Regions from separate parts of the Anoxybacillus kestanbolensis genome, predicted to be linked through region 3. Evidence: riboswitches for the same ligand, from Rfam matches in the RefSeq annotation. Region 3 holds a riboswitch; each other region holds the start of a gene.
The links. A riboswitch is a leader RNA that binds a small molecule or an ion and turns the genes downstream of it on or off. The one in region 3 is predicted to bind S-adenosylmethionine.

Region 1 (5,993 bases), on a different contig from region 3:
CTAGACTAACATCAATCGTGAGATGGCCACAAAAGAAGACATCATCTATATTCATCAACGGTTAGACTACCAAATTAGCCGCATCGCCCGCACAGAGGAAGAACTTCACTTATTAAAAACACATAATTGACAAATAAGACTGCCCTAAAAGCAAGCATCGAAATGAAAAATAGACCTCGCTTGAACGGCAATGCTCGGAAGAGGTCTATTTTTCGTATTCATATACTTCATCTTTGTTTCTGATACGAGGCTCCCTTTTTATAAAGTGAAAAAAGTGTTTGCGGAATGGCCTCGATGACATCTGTCGCAAGCACATCCATTGGTGAATGCTCCTTCTCGACGAGCGCATCCGCCGCTTTTCCATGCACGAACACGGCATTGCAAATTGCTTCTTGAATGTTGTCGTGCTGCATGATAAACGCAAGAATGATTCCAGTGAGTACATCGCCGCTTCCGCCTTTTGCTAACGCTGGATTTCCGCTTGTATTCACGTATTGCTTTCCATCTGGAGTCGTGACAATGGTGTAAGGTCCTTTTAACACAAGGTAAACACCATTGCTCATTGCAAATTGCTTTGCAATGCCAAAACGGTCTCTTTCGACATCGTCAATGGAAACGCCAAGCATTCGCGCCATTTCTCCAGGATGCGGCGTTAAAATCGTCGCTTCTGTTCGTTCACGTATTATCGAAACATAATCGTTCCAAAAATATAACGCATCCGCATCAAGAACGACTGGAACATCTTGGCATAGCACCTTTTGGACAACACTTTTCGCTCCCATCGTTCTCCCCATGCCCGGTCCTGCGGCAATCGCGTCAACATCCAAGGTGATCAAATCGATTTCCCCGGCAAAGCAGCCGTTCAACGATGAACACGGATGATACATCACCTCTGGAATATGGGTGGCGACAACGGGATAAACATCATCCGGAACAGCCATTGTCAGCAATCCAGCTCCGCTTCTTAAAGCCGCTTTTGCGGTCATAATGACAGCGCCTGTCATATTTCGCGAGCCGCCAATTACAAGCCCTTTTCCATAAGTACCTTTATGGGACGAACGCTTTCTTACCGGCAGCGTTCTTGCAACAGCCGCCTCACTCCATAGTCGGCGAAACTCGGCATTTTTTTCTAGAGAAAGCGGCGGAATACCAATATCGACTACGATTAATTCACCATAGTAATCAGCTGTTGGAAAAGTATATGCACTTAGCTTTGGATATTGAATCGTAATCGTTACATCCGCCTGAATCGCTGTTTCCACCGCTCCGCCGTCCGCCGGAATTCCGCTTGGTACGTCAATGGCATACACAACAAGCTCCTTTGCTTCGTTCACTTTTTCAATGATTTCTTTATATGGAGAGCGCAATGCCCCATTTATGCCAATTCCAAGCAAAGCGTCAATGATCACGTCATAATGACGTAATTGTTCGATAAATTCCTTCTCATTTCCTATGTAATTCTTTACTTCATATCCCGAATTTTCATAGATTTCAAGTGCTTTTTTCGCCGCGCCTTTTACTTTTTCCTTTGGCGGTATTAACCATAAATCCGTCGTATAACCATAACTCTTTAGCACCCTCGCAACAACAAACCCGTCGCCGCCATTGTTTCCTGTTCCTGCTAATACAGCGACGCGCTGAGCAGGTTGAATTCGTTCCAGCAAAACTGTAGCGACAGCTTGTCCGGCATTTTCCATCAACGATTCTTCACTCATGCCGATTTGCTGAATGGTATATCGATCAATCGCGTACATTTCTGAAGCAGTCACAACGCGCATGAAGATCACCCCGCAAATTTTTAATCTCATACAAGTATTTTAAATCACTTTTTCCTATTACGTATAGTTTACTAACCATGTTGACGTTCTTCCCTGCCTATATGAAAAACTCGTTAAAAAATTTTTTTCTATATACACCAAGAATGTAAGCGTTATCTTCCGTTGACATAGATAAAAATATATTATTATTGTTGTAAAAATTGAATACGATCACCGCTTATCAAGAGTGACCGAGGGAACAGGCCCTATGACGTCCGGCAACCTCCTTATAACAGGAACGGTGCCAAATCCTGCAGAATGGCTTTCATTCTGAAAGATAAGTCGTGTACAATAGATACCCGATGGGGCCGTCCGAAAAGTAGTATTTAATCCCGAAATCTAAAAAAAGCAAACCAAAAGAATGCTGTAAAATCAACATTCTTTTGGTTTTAATTTTGGCGGATTTTCAACTAAAATTGATACATTTGGCTTATTCCCTTATAATTGCTATCAATAAGTAAATATTTTTTTAAATGGGGGAGAAAATATGGAAGCGAAACAAACGGTATTTGTGAATGAATTTACGAATGGGATTTTAGATCCCAATGGTGAAATGCTTGGACCTGTAAAAGATGGCGGGTATATTATTGCTAATACTGCTCCTGGGTGTTGGGGACCGATGATTACACCTTGTATCCGTGGCGGTCATGAGGTAACTAAACCTGTTTTTGTAGAAGGAGCAGAAGTGGGAGACGCTATTGCCATTAAAATTAAATCAATCCGTGTAACTTCAATCGCCACTTCATCGGGAAATGATAAGCCGGTAGAGGGAAGATTTTTAGGGGATCCATTTGTTGCTGTAAAATGTCCTAAATGCGGAACGCTATATCCGGAGACTAAGATTGAGGGAATAGGCCAAGAGGCCATTCGTTGTGCAAATTGTGGTGCAGATGTATCACCATTTGAATTTACTAATGGTTATACGATCGCTTTCGATTCCAACAAGAATATAGGAGTTACTTTGCATAAAGAGGCAGCAGAACAGATTGCTAGAGAAGGTCGCTATTATATGGCGACACCTGATAATTCAGTACAAAATCCGATTGTAACATTTGCTCCGCACGATTTGGTTGGAACAGTTGCAAGAGTTCGCCCATTCTTGGGTCAGCTTGGTACGACACCTGCACGGCCTTTACCAGATTCCCATAATGCCGGGGATTTTGGTCAGTTTTTAATAGACGCTCCGCATGAATATGCTATAACACGGGAACAATTAAAAGATCGTACCGATGGACATATGGATATTAATCGGGTACGGGAAGGCGCTGTTCTCATTTGTCCTGTAAAAGTGCGAGGCGGTGGTGTTTACCTCGGGGATATGCACGCTATGCAAGGAGATGGTGAAATAGCAGGGCATACGACTGATGTAGCCGGAATAGTAACTCTTCAAGTGAAAGTCATTAAAGGTTTAAATATTGATGGTCCTATTCTTTTACCTGTAGAAGAGGATCTTCCTTATCTGGCAAAACCTATTACTAAGAAAGAAAAAGAGATGGCACTTGATATAGCGGAACAATGGGGTGTAAAAAAATTAGAGGAATCCCTCCCTATTTCCTTTATTGGAACGGGGGCAAACTTAAATGAAGCAACTGAAAATGGTTTAAAAAGAGCCGCCGAGGTTTTAGGGATTACGGTTCCGGAAGTAATGAATCGGGCAACGATTACAGGTTCTATCGAAATTGGTAGACATCCAGGCGTAGTAACGGTAACGTTCTTATGCCCTGTAAAATATCTAGATAAGATTGGCATTACTCAATTAGTACGCGATCAATATCCCCATTCTTTAGGGTAGTTTATATAGAATCACATGGTAGTCGTAATTATGTCAGGGAAGTACTTAACACAATTTAATGCAAGAACAGACAGCTATTGTTGTTCTTAGGAACAAGCAAAATTATAAAGATACCCCATACCGCGATGAAGGGGTATGGGGTTGTTTTTTGTACATTTCTTATTTTATACAACCAAACGGAACTTTTCTAAATGTCGAATCATTTCCTTTCCAATTTCAATGGAAGCAGTTGCGGCTGGAGAAGGGGCATTTAAAATATGAATAGAACGGTTGCCATACGAACAGTGCCTGGCACCGTTTGATTGAATCGTGCAATCCATGCCAAACATTGCACAAGCTGTCGCTGTGGCGACACCGTGCTGTCCCGCACCTGTTTCAGCGATTACGCGCTTCGCCCCCATTCGTTTCGCAAGCCAAATTTGTCCGATGACATTATTAATCTTATGTGAACCGGTATGGTTTAAATCTTCGCGTTTCAGATAGATTTTTGCTCCGCCTAACCGCTCGGTAAGCCGAGCCGCAAAAGTAAGCGGATTTGCACGGCCGACATACTCCTTTAAGTAAAATTTAAATTCTTCGTTAAACTCGTGATCGATTAGAACGGGATAAATATTATTGGTAGAAGGATTATTTTACAGTTGACTGACTTCACATTCTTTGCCTGCTTAATTAGAATGAGGAAGAATTGGAACGAATCATAAAAATAAATCCTTTCTAGGTGTATGACGAAAATTTGTCTACCTGCTAGAAAGGAAAGTATGAAAAGAGAATATATCATTTAAATGCCTGCTTTTATCGTAATAAATTGAAGAATGATCGGAGCACCCGCCATTGGAGTGTCAGCAGACTTTAAAGTCAGCATTCCTTCTTGAACTTCATATAGGTTTTTAGGTTGTAACACTCCATTGATAAATAAATTAATAAACGATACCTTCGTCGGGTCTAATATTCCTTTATTTCCATATTCAACTAATTCATCCGCATTCGTATAAACTGTTTTTATTCCGTCTGATATAGCATTATATTGGTAAGTATCCACTTGTAAAACTTGAGGGGGAATTTTAATAGTAAAGCAAATTTGAACGATTGATGTGGTGTTTATCCAATCATAAACTTTTGGAACAGCAATGATATGTTTCTGATATTTATTATCTCGTTTCATTGATACCACCCAAATTGAAAATTTAGTAAATACACCCTATTTGAAATAAGGCGATAAATTAGAGTGAAACACTCCTTTCTTCCCGCAATAAAAGATTTCAAAACACACTTTCCCCATATGCGACATCTTTTTAAGAATGGAATTGTGCAAATGGATTTATACATTATATGCAAAATGAATAAATAAAGTGAACATGAAGCTAGATTAAATATAATAAACGATTCATTTCATATTTTTCAATCACTGGCACAGATTCATCATTTTTTGCATTTTATTTTTACTTTTTACGAACTATATATAATTTTCCAACATATTTAAAAAGCGAGCCGAACCCTGGTTGATTTTCATGTTTAATTCATATGTTCAAAGTTTAAGTTAGAGTTATATATGACAAACGGCTAAAGCAATTCATGTAAATCAGTCATATTATAAATTGAAAATGTTTTTGATAATCAACAAATGTAGACAACATCTATACACGTCAAACAACTAATCGATTTTTCTGACATATCAGATGTCATCTTACATTTGATTTTTATTATCTTAAACATTCAAATCAATCAATTTTTCAAAGAAAGGGGGATACACATATGGCTCTTCAACTCATGAAACTTTTCGTTTCTGCTTCCACGACAACGGATGCAGTACCAACCGACACAAGATTTTTCTATGTTACAACAGCAGAAACAGCTGCGGGCTCGACATTAACAATCGATGCAGCAGATTTTTTTCAAGATGATGGAACAGCCGCTACAACTCTACCAACTTTAGCAGCCAATAATAGTTACTATAATGTTTATATTAACGGTGTTTTACAAATGGACGATATCTCGACATATACACCAGGTGCCACAACTGTCGGATCGCTTGCGATTAATGTTCCTGCTGGCGGTGATCCAATACCTGCTGGTACACCTATCGTGTTAGAAATTGTTCAATTTGCTCCATCGTCGACAACAACTGTTACAACATAATAGCTATCAAATTCCCGTGAACCTCTCCCGCCTGCACGTTATTTTTTAGAGGCGGGAGACTTTCTCGGTGAATATGTTAAAAATACAAACACTGACTATTGTTATCTTATTTCCTGCTGCATCTGTTACCTCGAAATTTCCACCATTCTTCTGATATACGATGATTCACTTCATAATAAAGTTCATCGACTGTTGTACCTTTGACAACTTCACCATCTATTAATACAAAAGGACAGTTTTTACAAATT
Region 2 (7,887 bases), on a different contig from region 3:
TACGATATATGATTCTTGACTAGAATTTCAACCTTTTTGTGAAGTAGGTGTGAAAAATGAAAACATTTCCGCAATCGAACTTGTTACAGCAACTTCCGAAGCAATTTTTTGCTTCGCTCGTGCAAAAAGTGAACGCAGTCATTGCCGAAGGGCATGATGTCATTAATCTCGGACAAGGAAATCCAGATCAGCCGACACCAGCGCACATTGTAAGCGCGATGCAACAGGCGGTAGCAAAGCCTATGTATCATAAATATTCACCATTTCGCGGCTATTCGTTTTTGAAAGAAGCAGTCGCGACGTTTTATAAACGCGAGTATGGCGTGACGATTGATCCTGAAAAAGAAGTCGCTATTTTGTTTGGCGGAAAAGCAGGGCTTGTTGAAATGCCGCTTTGCTTATTAAATCCGGGCGATGTTGTGCTCGTTCCTGACCCTGGTTATCCAGACTATTGGTCGGGGGTCGTGCTTGCGCGGGCGCGCATGGAAATGATGCCGCTACGGGCGGAAAACGGCTTTTTACCTAATTACGAGGAGCTAAACAAAGATGTCGTTCGCAAGGCGAAACTGATGTTTTTAAACTATCCGAACAATCCGACCGGCGCAACCGCAACGAAATCGTTTTTTCAACAAACCGTTTCGTTTGCTGAAAAACATCGTATCGGTGTTGTACACGATTTCGCATACGGAGCGATCGGCTTTGACGGGAAAAAGCCAGTAAGCTTTTTACAAGTCGAAGGGGCCAAAGACGTCGGCATTGAAATTTATACGTTCTCAAAAACGTACAATATGGCAGGATGGCGCATCGGTTTTGCGGTCGGTAACGAAAGCATGATCGAAGCGATCAACGTATTACAAGACCATTTATACGTCAGCATGTTCGGGGCGATTCAAGAAGCGGCAGCAGTCGCACTACTTGATTCGCAACAATGCGTCGCCGAGCTTGTCGCGACGTATGAAGCAAGAAGAAACACGTTCGTTCATGCATTGCGTGACATCGGCTGGAATGTGCAAGCGCCAGCAGGTTCGTTTTTCGCTTGGCTTCCGGTGCCAAACGGCTATACGTCGGAAACGTTTGCTGACCTTTTGCTTCAAAAAGCGCACGTGGCGGTCGCTCCGGGCATTGGGTTTGGCGAACATGGGGAAGGCTATGTGCGCACAGGGCTGCTCACAAGCGAAGCAAGACTTCAAGAAGCAGCGGAACGCATCGGGCGGTTGCAACTTTTTTAAAAAATCGTTGACAAAATCGGCATGTGCTGTCATAATTCGAATTAAATTTGTGAAAAACGAACTGTTTGAAAAATTTTATACATTGCGAATTCTTATCAAGAGTAGGTGGAGGGACGAGCCCGATGAAGCCCGGCAACCGACTTAACAAGTGTTAAGCACGGTGCTAATTCTCGCAGCAATGAGCTGAGAGATAAGAAGAGACGAACGATTGAGCCTCTTCTTATGAAGAGGTTTTTTATTTGTAAAGGAGTGGGAAGATGATTACCGCAACATATTTGATTCATGACGACAAAGACTTAGTGAAAAAAGCGGAAGGGATTGCGCTTGGATTGACTGTCGGGTCGTGGACCGATTTGCCGCAGCTTGAACAAGAGCAGTTGAAAAAACATAAAGGCGTTGTTCAGTCCATTGAACAGCTCGAAGAAGATGAGCGGGTCAATACGTTTTTTGGCAAAAGACTAAAGCGTGCCCTCGTGCGCATTTCGTATCCGAGCGTCAATTTTAGCGCCGATTTTCCAGCGATTTTGACGACGACGTTTGGAAAATTGTCGCTTGACGGAACGATTAAACTTGTTGATTTAACGTTTTCTGACGAACTGAAGCGTGCGTTTCCGGGCCCGCGCTTTGGCATTGACGGCATACGCGAAAAGCTTGGCGTTTTTGACCGTCCGCTTGTGATGAGCATTTTTAAAGCGGTCATTGGGCGTGATTTACAATACGTCACCGAACAATTAAAACTACAAGCGCTCGGTGGGGTCGATCTCGTGAAAGACGATGAAATTTTATTTGACAATGACTTAACGCCGTTTGAAAAGCGCATTGTCGCAGGAAAACAAGCGCTACAAGAGGTGTACGAACAAACAGGGCATCGAACGTTATATGCGGTCAATTTAACAGGTAAAACGTTTGAACTAAAAGACAAAGCGAAGCGTGCGGCGGAGCTAGGGGCGGACGTGTTGTTGTTTAACGTGTTTACATACGGACTTGACGTGTTGCAAGCGCTTCGTGAAGACGATGACATTCGCTTGCCGATTATGGCACATCCGTCGTTTAGCGGCGCGATCGCCTCATCGCACGTATATGGAGTTAGCTATGCGCTTCTTCTTGGAAAACTATTGCGCATGGCCGGGGCGGATTTTTCGCTTTTCCCATCACCGTATGGAAGTGTCGCGCTTGAAAAAGAACAGACGGTTGCGATTGCCCATGAACTTACGAAAGAAGAACCGTTTTTACGCACATTCCCTGTGCCATCCGCCGGCATTCATCCGGGGCTTGTGCCGCTTTTAGTGCGCGATTTTGGCATCGACTCCGTCATTAACGCAGGCGGCGGAGTGCATGGTCATCCGAGCGGGGCAATTGGTGGCGGGCAAGCGTTTCGTGCCGCAGTTGATGCGGTGCTTGCTGGTCGTTCGCTTCATGATGCGGCAAAAGAAAACGAAGCGTTACAACAAGCGCTTGATTTATGGGGGAGCGCTTGATGAAGCCAATTATTTTTTGCGACTTTGATGGAACGATTACGTTAAACGACAACATTATTGCGCTTATGAAACAGTTCGCTCCGCCCGAGTGGGAGGCCATCAAAGATGACGTACTTGCGCAAAGATGTTCCGTACAACAAGGTGTCGGACGTATGTTTTCGCTATTGCCGACGACGCTAAAAGAAGACATCGTGCAATTTTTGCTTGACACTGCCCGCATTCGCGACGGATTTTCCGACTTTGTCGCATTTACAAACGAACGGGAAATTCCGCTTTATATCGTGAGCGGCGGCATCGACTTTTTCGTTTATCCGCTGTTAGACGGACTTGTTGAAAAAGAGCGCATTTTTTGTAACAGCGCTGACTTTAGCGGAGAAACGATTCACATTACGTGGCCGTATGCGTGCGATGAACATTGCAAAAATGAATGCGGGTGCTGCAAGCCGTCGCTTCTTCGTAAACTCGCGCCAAAAGGGGCAAAAACGATTGTGATTGGCGATTCCATTACCGATTTAGCGGCGGCGAAACTAGCCGATTACGTCATCGCGCGCGACTTTTTGCTTGAAAAATGCCGGGAGCTTCATTTGCCACATACACCGTTCACGACGTTTTATGATGTCATTGACGCGTTACAAGAAAGCGAGGTGATCGTGTGAGACAAAAAAAATGGGAAGAACTTGCGGAAGTGAAACGAGAACTAGCGGAGCGCGACTGGTTTATGGGAACGAGCGGCAACTTGTCGCTAAAGGTGAGCGATGAGCCGCTTACGTTTCTTGTGACCGCTAGCGGAAAAGATAAACGAAAAGAAACAGCAGAAGACTTTTTACTCGTCGGTGCGGACGGACAGCCAGCCGAAGCGACGCATTTAAAGCCGTCAGCTGAGACGCTTCTTCACGTTAAAATCTACAATAAAACGAACGCTGGTTGTGTGCTTCATGTCCATACCGTTGACAATAACGTTATTTCCGAATGGTACGGTGACGAAGGGGAAGTCGTTTTTACAAATCAAGAACTCATTAAAGCGTTCGGATTATGGGAAGAAGATGCGGCATTTCGTATTCCGATTATTCCGAATTTCGCCCATATTCCGACGTTAGCGGATGCGTTTGCGAAACATGTGCACGCGGACGCCGGAGCGGTACTTATTCGCAACCACGGCATTACCGTATGGGGAAAAGATGCGTTTGAAGCGAAAAAGTTTTTAGAAGCATGCGAGTTTTTATGTCAATATTATGTGAAACTACTACTTTTAAAACGATAAGGGGGAGTATGTATGGCAGTTATTAAAGTGCGCAACACAGGTGAAGTGATTGAAGGAAAGGAAAACGTCGCTACGTTTTTAAATAAGCAAGGGGTGTTGTACGAACATTGGGATGCAAGTAAACTTCCAACGCATCTTCAAAACAAATTTGTATTAACAGACGAAGAAAAGGCGGATATTTTAGCGACGTTTCAAACAGAAATTGAAGATTTAGCGAAGCGTAGAGGGTACCAAGCGTGGGACGTCGTCGCCTTGTGCGAACAAACGCCAAATTTAGAAGAGCTATTGAAAAAATTTGAACAAGTGCATACGCATACAGAAGATGAAGTGCGTGCAATCGTTGCTGGCCATGGCATTTTCGTCATTAAAGGGGACGAAAATACAGGCTACTTTGACGTTGAACTTGAAGCAGGGGATGTCATTTCTGTACCAGAAGGAAACCCGCATTTCTTTACGTTAATGGACGATCGCCAAGTCGTCGCGGTGCGGTTGTTTATTGATCCATCTGGCTGGGTGGCACATCCGTATGAAGAAAAAGAAGGGGCGTAACGCTCCTTCTTTTTAAAATGCTTCAATTAAAAACACCATAACGAGCAAACCGATAATAAACGCATACGTCGATGATTGTTCGTTTCCGTCGCCATGGCTTTCAGGGATTAACTCTTTATAAATAATAAACAACATCGCACCAGCCGCAAACGCTAATCCGTACGGAACGAGCGCGTCGACGACGGACGTTAAATAAAAGCCGATGATGGAGGCGACGAGCTCGATCATTCCCGTCCCGGTTGCCATGAAAAACGCTTTTCCTTTTGATATATGTTGGTTAAATAAAAAAAGCGCAACGAGCAATCCTTCAGGTGCATTTTGAAAGCCGATCGCAAGCGCAATTAAATCCCCGATATGATTTTGTTCCCCCGAGGCATAACTCACGCCAACAGATAAACCTTCTGGAATGTTATGAAGCGTAATCGCCGTAAGGACAAGCAGCGCTTTTTGATCCATTTTGATGCCGCTTTTTGTATGTGCTAAGTCGATATGCGGTACGATGTTTTCAAGAAGTGTCAGCGTAAACACCCCAAAGCACAATCCAACCGCAAGAGACAAAAACGTGCCAGAAGAAAGTGACTCAGGAATTAACCCAAGCATCGATGCCGCCATCATAACACCAGCTGTAAAAGCGAGCAACATGTCGCGCCGTTTGTGCGTTAATGAGCGCGACAAAAATAAAATCGGAACAGCGCCAGCTCCTGTCGCTAGCGCCGATAACGTGCTTCCGATGAGCATATCGACCATCATTCCACCTCCTGTCGTAAAGGAAGACGAACGGTAATCGTCGTTCCTTTCTTTTCTATGCTATGAATGTCGATTGTCCCTTCATGCATATCGATGATACGTTTACAGACGACGAGCCCAAGTCCTGTTCCCGTTTGTTTCGATGTGACAAACGGTTGAAACAGTTTGTGTTTTACGTCGTTTGGAATGCCGCATCCATTGTCCGTCACTTGCAGCATCGCCCAGTCGTTTTGTTTCGTCAGCGAAATCGTTAGCTCACCTCCATCGGTCATCGCTTCGATCGCATTTTTTGCTAAATTTAAGACGACTTGTTTTAAATGATCTTTTGAACAACGAATCGGAAGTGGTACATCGGCACGTTGAAACGTATAGACGACGTTATGTAAATGCGCTTGCGACTCAATCATCGGATGAATGCTTTGCACAATATAGTTTAAATCACACGTTTCAAGTTTTTGTGCCGTCGGTTTGCCGAGAATTAAAAATTCGTTCACAATATCGTTAATGCGTGTAATTTCATTTTGAATGACGGAAAAATAAAGTTGTGATTCGTTATCTTTATGTTTTTCACTTAATAGTTGAATAAATCCTTTAATGCCAGCGAGTGGGTTGCGAATTTCATGCGCCGTGCTTGCGGCGAGTGTGCCGACAAGTTCGAGTTTTTGTGCTTCGGTCTCTATGCGTTCAAGCATCGTTTGCCGTTTTAATAGCCAATATTGAATCAGTAGCCAAACAATATGGATGGCGACGATCAGCAATAAGATGTATGGAAGGGATGTTTGCACATTTTGTTTCATCGTTACGTGCGGCACGTTCGCTTCAATTATCCATGGTGCATAATTTAAATGAACCGTCACCGTTTGTTGTGATGGGCGAATGTCGTTTGTTGCCAACAACATCGTTCCACGCTCATCATATAAACGAAACGATGCGCCTTGGTCAATGATTTTCATCCGTTTTTTTATGTAATCCATACGTAATTCCGCCACAAAAAAACCGACTGTATCACTTGTTTTTTCATCGACAATCGGTGTGACGATCGTTGTTGTATGATCGCTGTCAATGACCGTTTGTTTTGTCGTTTTCGCCAATCGCATCGCTGAACTTGTACTTTCAGAAAAAAACGATATGTGATGAAAACGAACGTCTTGTTTTTCTATTTGTTGCAACATGTCGTTTATGTCTTTTTCGCTTAACATCGCCATATGTTTGCTAACCATAAACGCTAACGTCTCGAGTTTTGTCGTTGTCTCCGCAAGAAAGCGATCGAGATCGTTTTTATGTATATTCGCAAACAAGCGCGTTCCTTCAAGCAATTGTTGTTGCTGTTGTTCATCTTGCCAAAGCACAATCCACGCGCTTCCTACAAGGCATGGGATCATAACAAGCAAGATGTACAACCATCGTCTCATTCTCTCTCTCCCCATATATGCTCCCTCAACAAAACAAAATTCAAGGAATATTATAACATAAAGATGAAAAAAAGACTGAGAAAATGAAAAAACCCCGCCAAAATTGGAGGGGGTTTTGTTATGTTGTAGAGTATGGAAATATGTTCCAATCAAAAATCGGTTTACATAAAAAAAAAAAAAATGGTATGATCACATAAAAATTAAAACAACAACACATTGTCAGGGGGAGCGGGTTTGGTATGAGTAAAATGTTTACGGGAGGAAAAAGACAGGTTCCTAATTTGGGACGATTTATTTTTTTATGTATTATCATGTTATATTTCATTTTTAGTAGCAATACGTATGCTTATGAGTTATTTGGTGGGAAATATAGGAACCCAAACTCATTAAAATATTGGATTGATTCGTCGGTTATCCAAGCTGGTTATGAAGCGAGAGCGGTTTATGGTTCAGAAGCGTTTGATAGTTCTTCTCTTATTGGTACGACTAGAACGTACGATGATTCCCAAGCTAACTACAAATGGTGGGCTAGTACGAAGGACATGGGTTCTGTCGTTGCCGATTGCATCAACTATAATGTGAACTGGCTAGGACAAGTGACTGCTTGTTGGGACTGTACATACGATAAGTCGCAGTTGAGAATTTATTTACCGGGTTTTCAAAAGTTATCTTGGGTTCAAACGAGAGAAACGACAGCTCATGAGATAGGGCATGCTTTAGGATTAGATCATGAAGATGATGTTCGTGCTATCATGCTTTCGAAAGGTTTTCTAAATGATGAGTATCCACAAAATGATGATTGGAATGGAATAAATGCTATCTATTAGCGGAAAGGGAGTGGCTTAATGAAAAAGATTGCTTTTCTTTTATTTTCGATTTTACTTTTATACGCTTGTAACAATATAGAGTCTCGATTGAGTAATGTACATACAAAACATGTCCATAGTGAGTCAAAAATAATAGATGAGTATGATTATTTAGGAGAAATGGAGAATGATAGTGAAGTTATTTTAATTGGTACGAAGAAAAAAGGAGAGAGTCATTTTGATAAAGACGGCGATATGGTGACGGGTTTTTATACAATCAGTGACGTCGAAATCAAAAAAGTTTTCAAAAATGAGAAAGGATACGAGTTAGATAAAGGGAATGTTATCAAAGTTATCGAAAATGGCGCGTTTGATAAAGAAACAAATACATTGTATGGTTCAGCA
Region 3 (5,159 bases):
ACCGTCTTTATATTCATACGTGACGATTAAACTGCCGATGTATTCGCCTTTTTTTCGTTCGAGAAGTAAAACGGCCTTCAGTTTTTGTTTATCGAGCGCGTATTTTAAAAAGCGATCGAACGTCACTTTGACGCCTTTCCCGCCTTGGCGGTTATACGGAATGAGCGCGTGCACATGATCTATAATCAGCTCTGTTCCTTCGTCTGTTTCCCTCATCTTCACACTCTTCAAAACAACGGTGCGCGGATCTTCGACGATCATTTCTTCTATCCCGTTTTCGTGATGGGCAAATACGTGCACTTCGTTTTTATACGTGCCGTTGCCGCGCGCTTTCACGAGAAAAACGACAATATCTTCTTTTCCATCTTTTGTGACATCTACCGAATGCAATTGCGGGATCACCTTCGGATCGTTGACATGTTCCCATTCCGGAAACGCATACGTCTGTTGACCGACGTGAAGCGTAAAATGACGCACCCAATCTCCATCTTCTTTGCCACATAGTTGTACGTTTGCTTCCTCTAATTTTTTTGTGCAAGTATCCCCATTGAACGAAAGCGCTGTCATAACCGATAATAATAATGATAAAAACATATGTGTCCTCCATACTTTTTCATTTAGTATGAAGAAAAAACGAAAAAAATATGTATTGCCATGTTAAAAGTAGACGTGGTATGATGATTAGAAAAACATTCGAAAGGGATGGTGAGCTATGAGACGTGTCACATTAACTGACATCTTCCTTCACCCCATCACTCAAAAATATTTGAAACGTTCAGGCGTCGCGCACGCCATCGCTACCGCATACCACGCATATCGCCTCGCCTTGCTTTATGGAGTGAACGTCGATTTAGCGACAAAAGCTGCTTTGCTTCACGATATCGGTCATTATGAATGGTACTCAAACGGAACGTGGGACTATGAAACATATAAACAAAACGATATTCATGCGATTAAAGGGGCAGAGCGAGCGCATAAGTTACTTATTCGACTCGGCGAACATCCTCAACACGCCAAAGAAATTGCCCTCGCCATTTTGCTTCACACCGATTCGTATCTTCCAGAAGGAGAACTAAAACGAAAACCGCTTCAAACGATCGTGAAGCTCGCCGATGAAGCAGATGAAGAACCGGGTGGCAAACATCATTATCGCCAAATCGATGACGAACTCGCTTTAAAAAAAATTCAACAGCTCGATCGCATGGTCGAACAACAACTACAACGTAACGCTCTCGACCAAATTAGCTAAGGCTAGGTGTTATACCTAGCCTATACATACGATAACGCCTGTTCAAAGTCGGCCATTAAATCATCCATTGCCTCAAGTCCAACGCTTATGCGCAACAAACCGTCCGTAATGCCGCGACGAAGGCGTTCCGCTTTCGGCATCGCCGCATGCGACATTTTCGCTGGATACGATAAAATCGATTCGACCGCCCCTAAACTGACCGCAAAAATAGGAATGTGCGCATGTTGGACGAACGTTCGCACCGCTTGTTCATCTTCCAATTCAAACGACAACACCGCCCCAAATCCGCGCGCTTGTTCGCGATGAATGACGTGCCCCTCATGATGCGAAAGCCCTGGATAATATACATGTGCCACTTTCGGATGACGATGTAAAAATTGCGCCAATTGCATAGCTGAACGAGACGAATGCTCTAACCGAACGTGCAACGTTTTTAATCCACGCAACACAAGCCACGCATCTTGCACACCGAGCACGGCCCCAAACGAATATTGCAGTTTGCGAAGCTGTTTTGCGAGACGCTCGTCTTTCACAACCGCAAGTCCAGCAATGACATCGCTATGACCTGCTAAAAATTTCGTTGCGCTATGCAAAACGACATCGACACCGAGATCAAGCGGACGCTGCAACAAAGGAGTCGCAAACGTATTATCTAAAAACGTCAAACAACCGTGCGCTTTCGCAAGCTTCACAACCCCACGAATATCTGTAATTTTCAAAAGCGGATTGGACGGCGTTTCCATATAAATGACTTTCGTATTTGGACGAATGTGACGCGCCACCGCATCTAAATCGGTCATATCAACAAACGTATGTTCAATGCCAAATCGGCTCAATACGTCCGTGATGATGCGATACGTTCCACCATATACGTCATCGGTAATCAGTACGTGATCGCCTTTTGACAACAATAAAAATGCCGTAGAAATGGCAGCCATGCCGGAAGCGAACGCAAAACCGCTCACTCCACCTTCTAATTCCGCAATCGTCTCCTCCAACGCCTCGCGTGTCGGATTTCCCGAACGGCTATAATCGTACTTGCCAAACGTATCAAAATCAAACTGATGAAACGTCGACGCATGATGAATCGGGACACTCACTGCCCCCGTTTGCGTATCAATCTGCCATTGATTGTGAACGAGCTTTGTTTGTACATCCACTTTTCACACCTCTTTCATACGCTGAAACGCTTGTGCTAAATCAGCAATTAAATCATCATCGTGTTCAATGCCGACCGAAAAACGTAACAAACGATTACATACCCCGTTGGCGATGCGAATATCCTCTGGAATATCCATATGCGTTTGCGTTGCGGGATACGTAATAAAACTTTCGACACCGCCTAAACTTTCCGCAAACGTAATCAGTTTTAAACTTCGTAAAAAGGTATTCACCCATTTTTCATCGCGCACGCGAAACGACAACATTCCTCCTCTTCCCGGATACAATACGTCCGTCACATCTTCATGTTCGACTAAAAATTTATATATCGCCTTTGCGTTTTGTTCGTGCTGACGCATGCGCAGCGCAAGCGTCTTCATGCCGCGAATTAACAGCCATGAATCAAACGGAGACAACACCGCACCGATGGCGTTATGATACATCGCGAGTTGCTCGCACAGCTCTTTTCCTTTGGCAACAATGAGCCCGGCAAGCACGTCGTTATGCCCGCCTAAATATTTCGTTGCGCTATGAATGACGATGTCCGCCCCTTTCGTTAATGGCTTTTGTAACACAGGGGTGTAAAACGTATTATCGACGATAAGAAGCAGCCCATATTGCTTCGCAAACGTTGCCACCGCTTCAATATCCGCCTCTTGCATAAGTGGATTTGTCGGCGTTTCTAAAAAAATCGCTTTCGTTTTGTCCGTCACATGCGCCTTTACCGCATCGAGATCGCGAAAATCAACGTATGTAAACGATAAACCGTATTTCTTCCACCCTTTTTCAAATAGCCGATACGTTCCGCCATATAAATCGGCCGAAACGAGGAAATGATCGCCGCTTTCAAACAACGCAAACAACGTTTGAATCGCCGCCATGCCTGAGCTACATGCAAACCCTTGATCCCCTTCTTCTAACTGCGCAATCGCCTCCTCGACAATACGTCTCGTCGGGTTTCCTGTCCGAATGTAATCGTACCCTGTCGACTGTCCGATCCCTTCATGACGATACGCTGTTGAAAAATAGACAGGCGGATTGACCGTCCCTGTCGCTGTCTCGCTTCGATTTCCAATTTGCGCTAACCGTGTTTCGATATGACTCATTCGCTCTCTTCCTTTCTAAAAAAATAAAAGCCTTCAAAGAAGAAGGCTTTTACAGTCGCTTCTTCTTATCTTCCGAATTGAACGCCAATTCGCTGGATTTAGCACCTGACCGCTTTCGGCTGGTTGCTGAAGGTTCATCGGGCCAGTCCCTCCCCTTCTCTTGATAAGAACGTAAAACGATATTGAATTTTCTGATTTTTAATTAATGTATCTTATTTTCCGAAAAATTGCAACTATTTTTTATCCTTTTCCAACACGTGAGGGCTTCCCCCAAGTCTTTTCTCTCATTCCGCCGCAAGAGCATCGGCTTTTGTCGGATGGACGGTACCCGCTGGATGTTGTGGCGGTGCATAGATGGAATACAATTTTAGCGGAACGTTTCCAATATTTATTACATTATGCCACGTTCCAGCAGGGACAAAAATAGCAGAACCGTCGCCCACTCGTCGTTCAAACGTTAGCTCGTTTTTCTTTTTCCCCATCCGTACAATCCCTTCGCCTTGTTCAATACGTAAAAATTGATCCACGCCCGGATGAATTTCTAAACCAATATCCTCCCCGACACGCAAGCTCATTAACGTCACTTGTAAATGCGGACCTGTCCATAACGTCGTACGGAACATATTGTTTCGTTTCGTCGCTTCTTCAATTTGAATGACAAACGGGTTCGGTCCGTAATCTTTCGTATATTCCCTCGGAAGCGGATAAGGCATGATCGGATATGGATACATTGGATACACGTAATGCGGATAGTAATAATACATGTTCTCACCTCTTTTTCATATTCATCGTCATGTTATGCACAACTGCCCGACCATGCGCCTCACATGCAAAAATCGACAAATCAGAAATATATATGGTACATTAAAAAAAAGGAGGGAGATAATGAAAGCACCTGCTTTATTTCTTGCGCATGGATCACCGATGTTAGCGATTGAAGATAGCGCATATACATCGTTTTTAACAACGCTCGGAAAACAGATGCATCCAAAAGCTATCGTCGTCTTTACTGCACATTGGATGACACGCCAACCGACCGTTTCGTCGATCGCTGGAACGTATGAGATGATTTATGACTTTTCCGGCTTCCCACGTGAATTGTATGAAGTAACCTATGCTGCACAAGGTTCAGTAGAATGGGCAAAACGCGTCCAACATCAATTCAAACACGTCTCACCTATCGTCAATGTCGATGAAACACGTGGACTTGACCACGGTTCATGGGTATTGTTAAGCCGACTATTTCCAGAGGCAAACATTCCAATCATCCAAGCATCTGTCGTTCCGTGGTGGACACCAAAGCAATTGTTTCAACTCGGAGAGGCACTCCGCCCGTTGCGTGACGAAGGTGTCATGATTCTCGGCAGCGGTGGCACAGTGCACAATTTAATGGCGCTTCGCTGGGATGAACAAACGAAAGCAGATTCTTGGGCTGTTGCTTTCGATGATTGGTTGCTTGCTCAATCATCCGCTCAAAGCGAAGACGTATTTCACTATGAAGAAAAAGCCCCTTATGCGAAACAAGCTGTCCCAACACCAGAACATTTAGCACCGTACTGGATCGCCTACGGAGCAGGCGACCGCAAAGAAGCTCCACGCGTCTTATTTCGAGCATACGAGTACGGAAGCTTAAGTTTAATGGC

Region 1: it holds a riboswitch for S-adenosylmethionine, as region 3 does, so the genes downstream of both, BO219_RS11920 (acetamidase/formamidase family protein) here and BO219_RS06930 (methionine biosynthesis PLP-dependent protein) in region 3, are expected to answer to the same signal.
Region 2: it holds a riboswitch for S-adenosylmethionine, as region 3 does, so the genes downstream of both, mtnW (2,3-diketo-5-methylthiopentyl-1-phosphate enolase) here and BO219_RS06930 (methionine biosynthesis PLP-dependent protein) in region 3, are expected to answer to the same signal.

What each region holds. Positions count from the first base shown of each region.
Region 1 covers NZ_MQAD01000025.1:109-6,101, forward strand. Annotated here, with positions in the region: gene BO219_RS11915 (bifunctional ADP-dependent NAD(P)H-hydrate dehydratase/NAD(P)H-hydrate epimerase) at 228-1,778, opposite strand; SAM riboswitch class I at 1,993-2,101, shown strand; gene BO219_RS11920 (acetamidase/formamidase family protein) at 2,305-3,609, shown strand; partial or broken gene BO219_RS11925 (pyridoxal-phosphate dependent enzyme) at 3,915-4,202, opposite strand; gene BO219_RS11930 (DUF4183 domain-containing protein) at 4,388-4,771, opposite strand; gene BO219_RS11935 (DUF4183 domain-containing protein) at 5,362-5,745, shown strand; gene BO219_RS11940 (DUF1450 domain-containing protein) at 5,852-5,993, opposite strand, start outside.
Region 2 covers NZ_MQAD01000003.1:48,094-55,980, forward strand. Annotated here, with positions in the region: gene BO219_RS02010 (pyridoxal phosphate-dependent aminotransferase) at 57-1,229, shown strand; SAM riboswitch class I at 1,319-1,426, shown strand; gene mtnW (2,3-diketo-5-methylthiopentyl-1-phosphate enolase) at 1,487-2,707, shown strand; gene BO219_RS02020 (2-hydroxy-3-keto-5-methylthiopentenyl-1-phosphate phosphatase) at 2,707-3,363, shown strand; gene BO219_RS02025 (methylthioribulose 1-phosphate dehydratase) at 3,360-3,968, shown strand; gene BO219_RS02030 (1,2-dihydroxy-3-keto-5-methylthiopentene dioxygenase) at 3,981-4,517, shown strand; gene BO219_RS02035 (ZIP family metal transporter) at 4,530-5,264, opposite strand; gene BO219_RS02040 (ATP-binding protein) at 5,264-6,691, opposite strand; gene BO219_RS02045 (matrixin family metalloprotease) at 6,916-7,503, shown strand; gene BO219_RS02050 (hypothetical protein) at 7,522-7,887, shown strand, end outside.
Region 3 covers NZ_MQAD01000006.1:44,744-49,902, forward strand. Annotated here, with positions in the region: gene BO219_RS06915 (hypothetical protein) at 1-594, opposite strand, end outside; gene BO219_RS06920 (HD domain-containing protein) at 713-1,249, shown strand; gene metC (cystathionine beta-lyase) at 1,270-2,409, opposite strand; gene BO219_RS06930 (methionine biosynthesis PLP-dependent protein) at 2,413-3,516, opposite strand; SAM riboswitch class I at 3,579-3,686, opposite strand; gene BO219_RS06935 (cupin domain-containing protein) at 3,801-4,280, opposite strand; gene BO219_RS06940 (DODA-type extradiol aromatic ring-opening family dioxygenase) at 4,402-5,159, shown strand, end outside.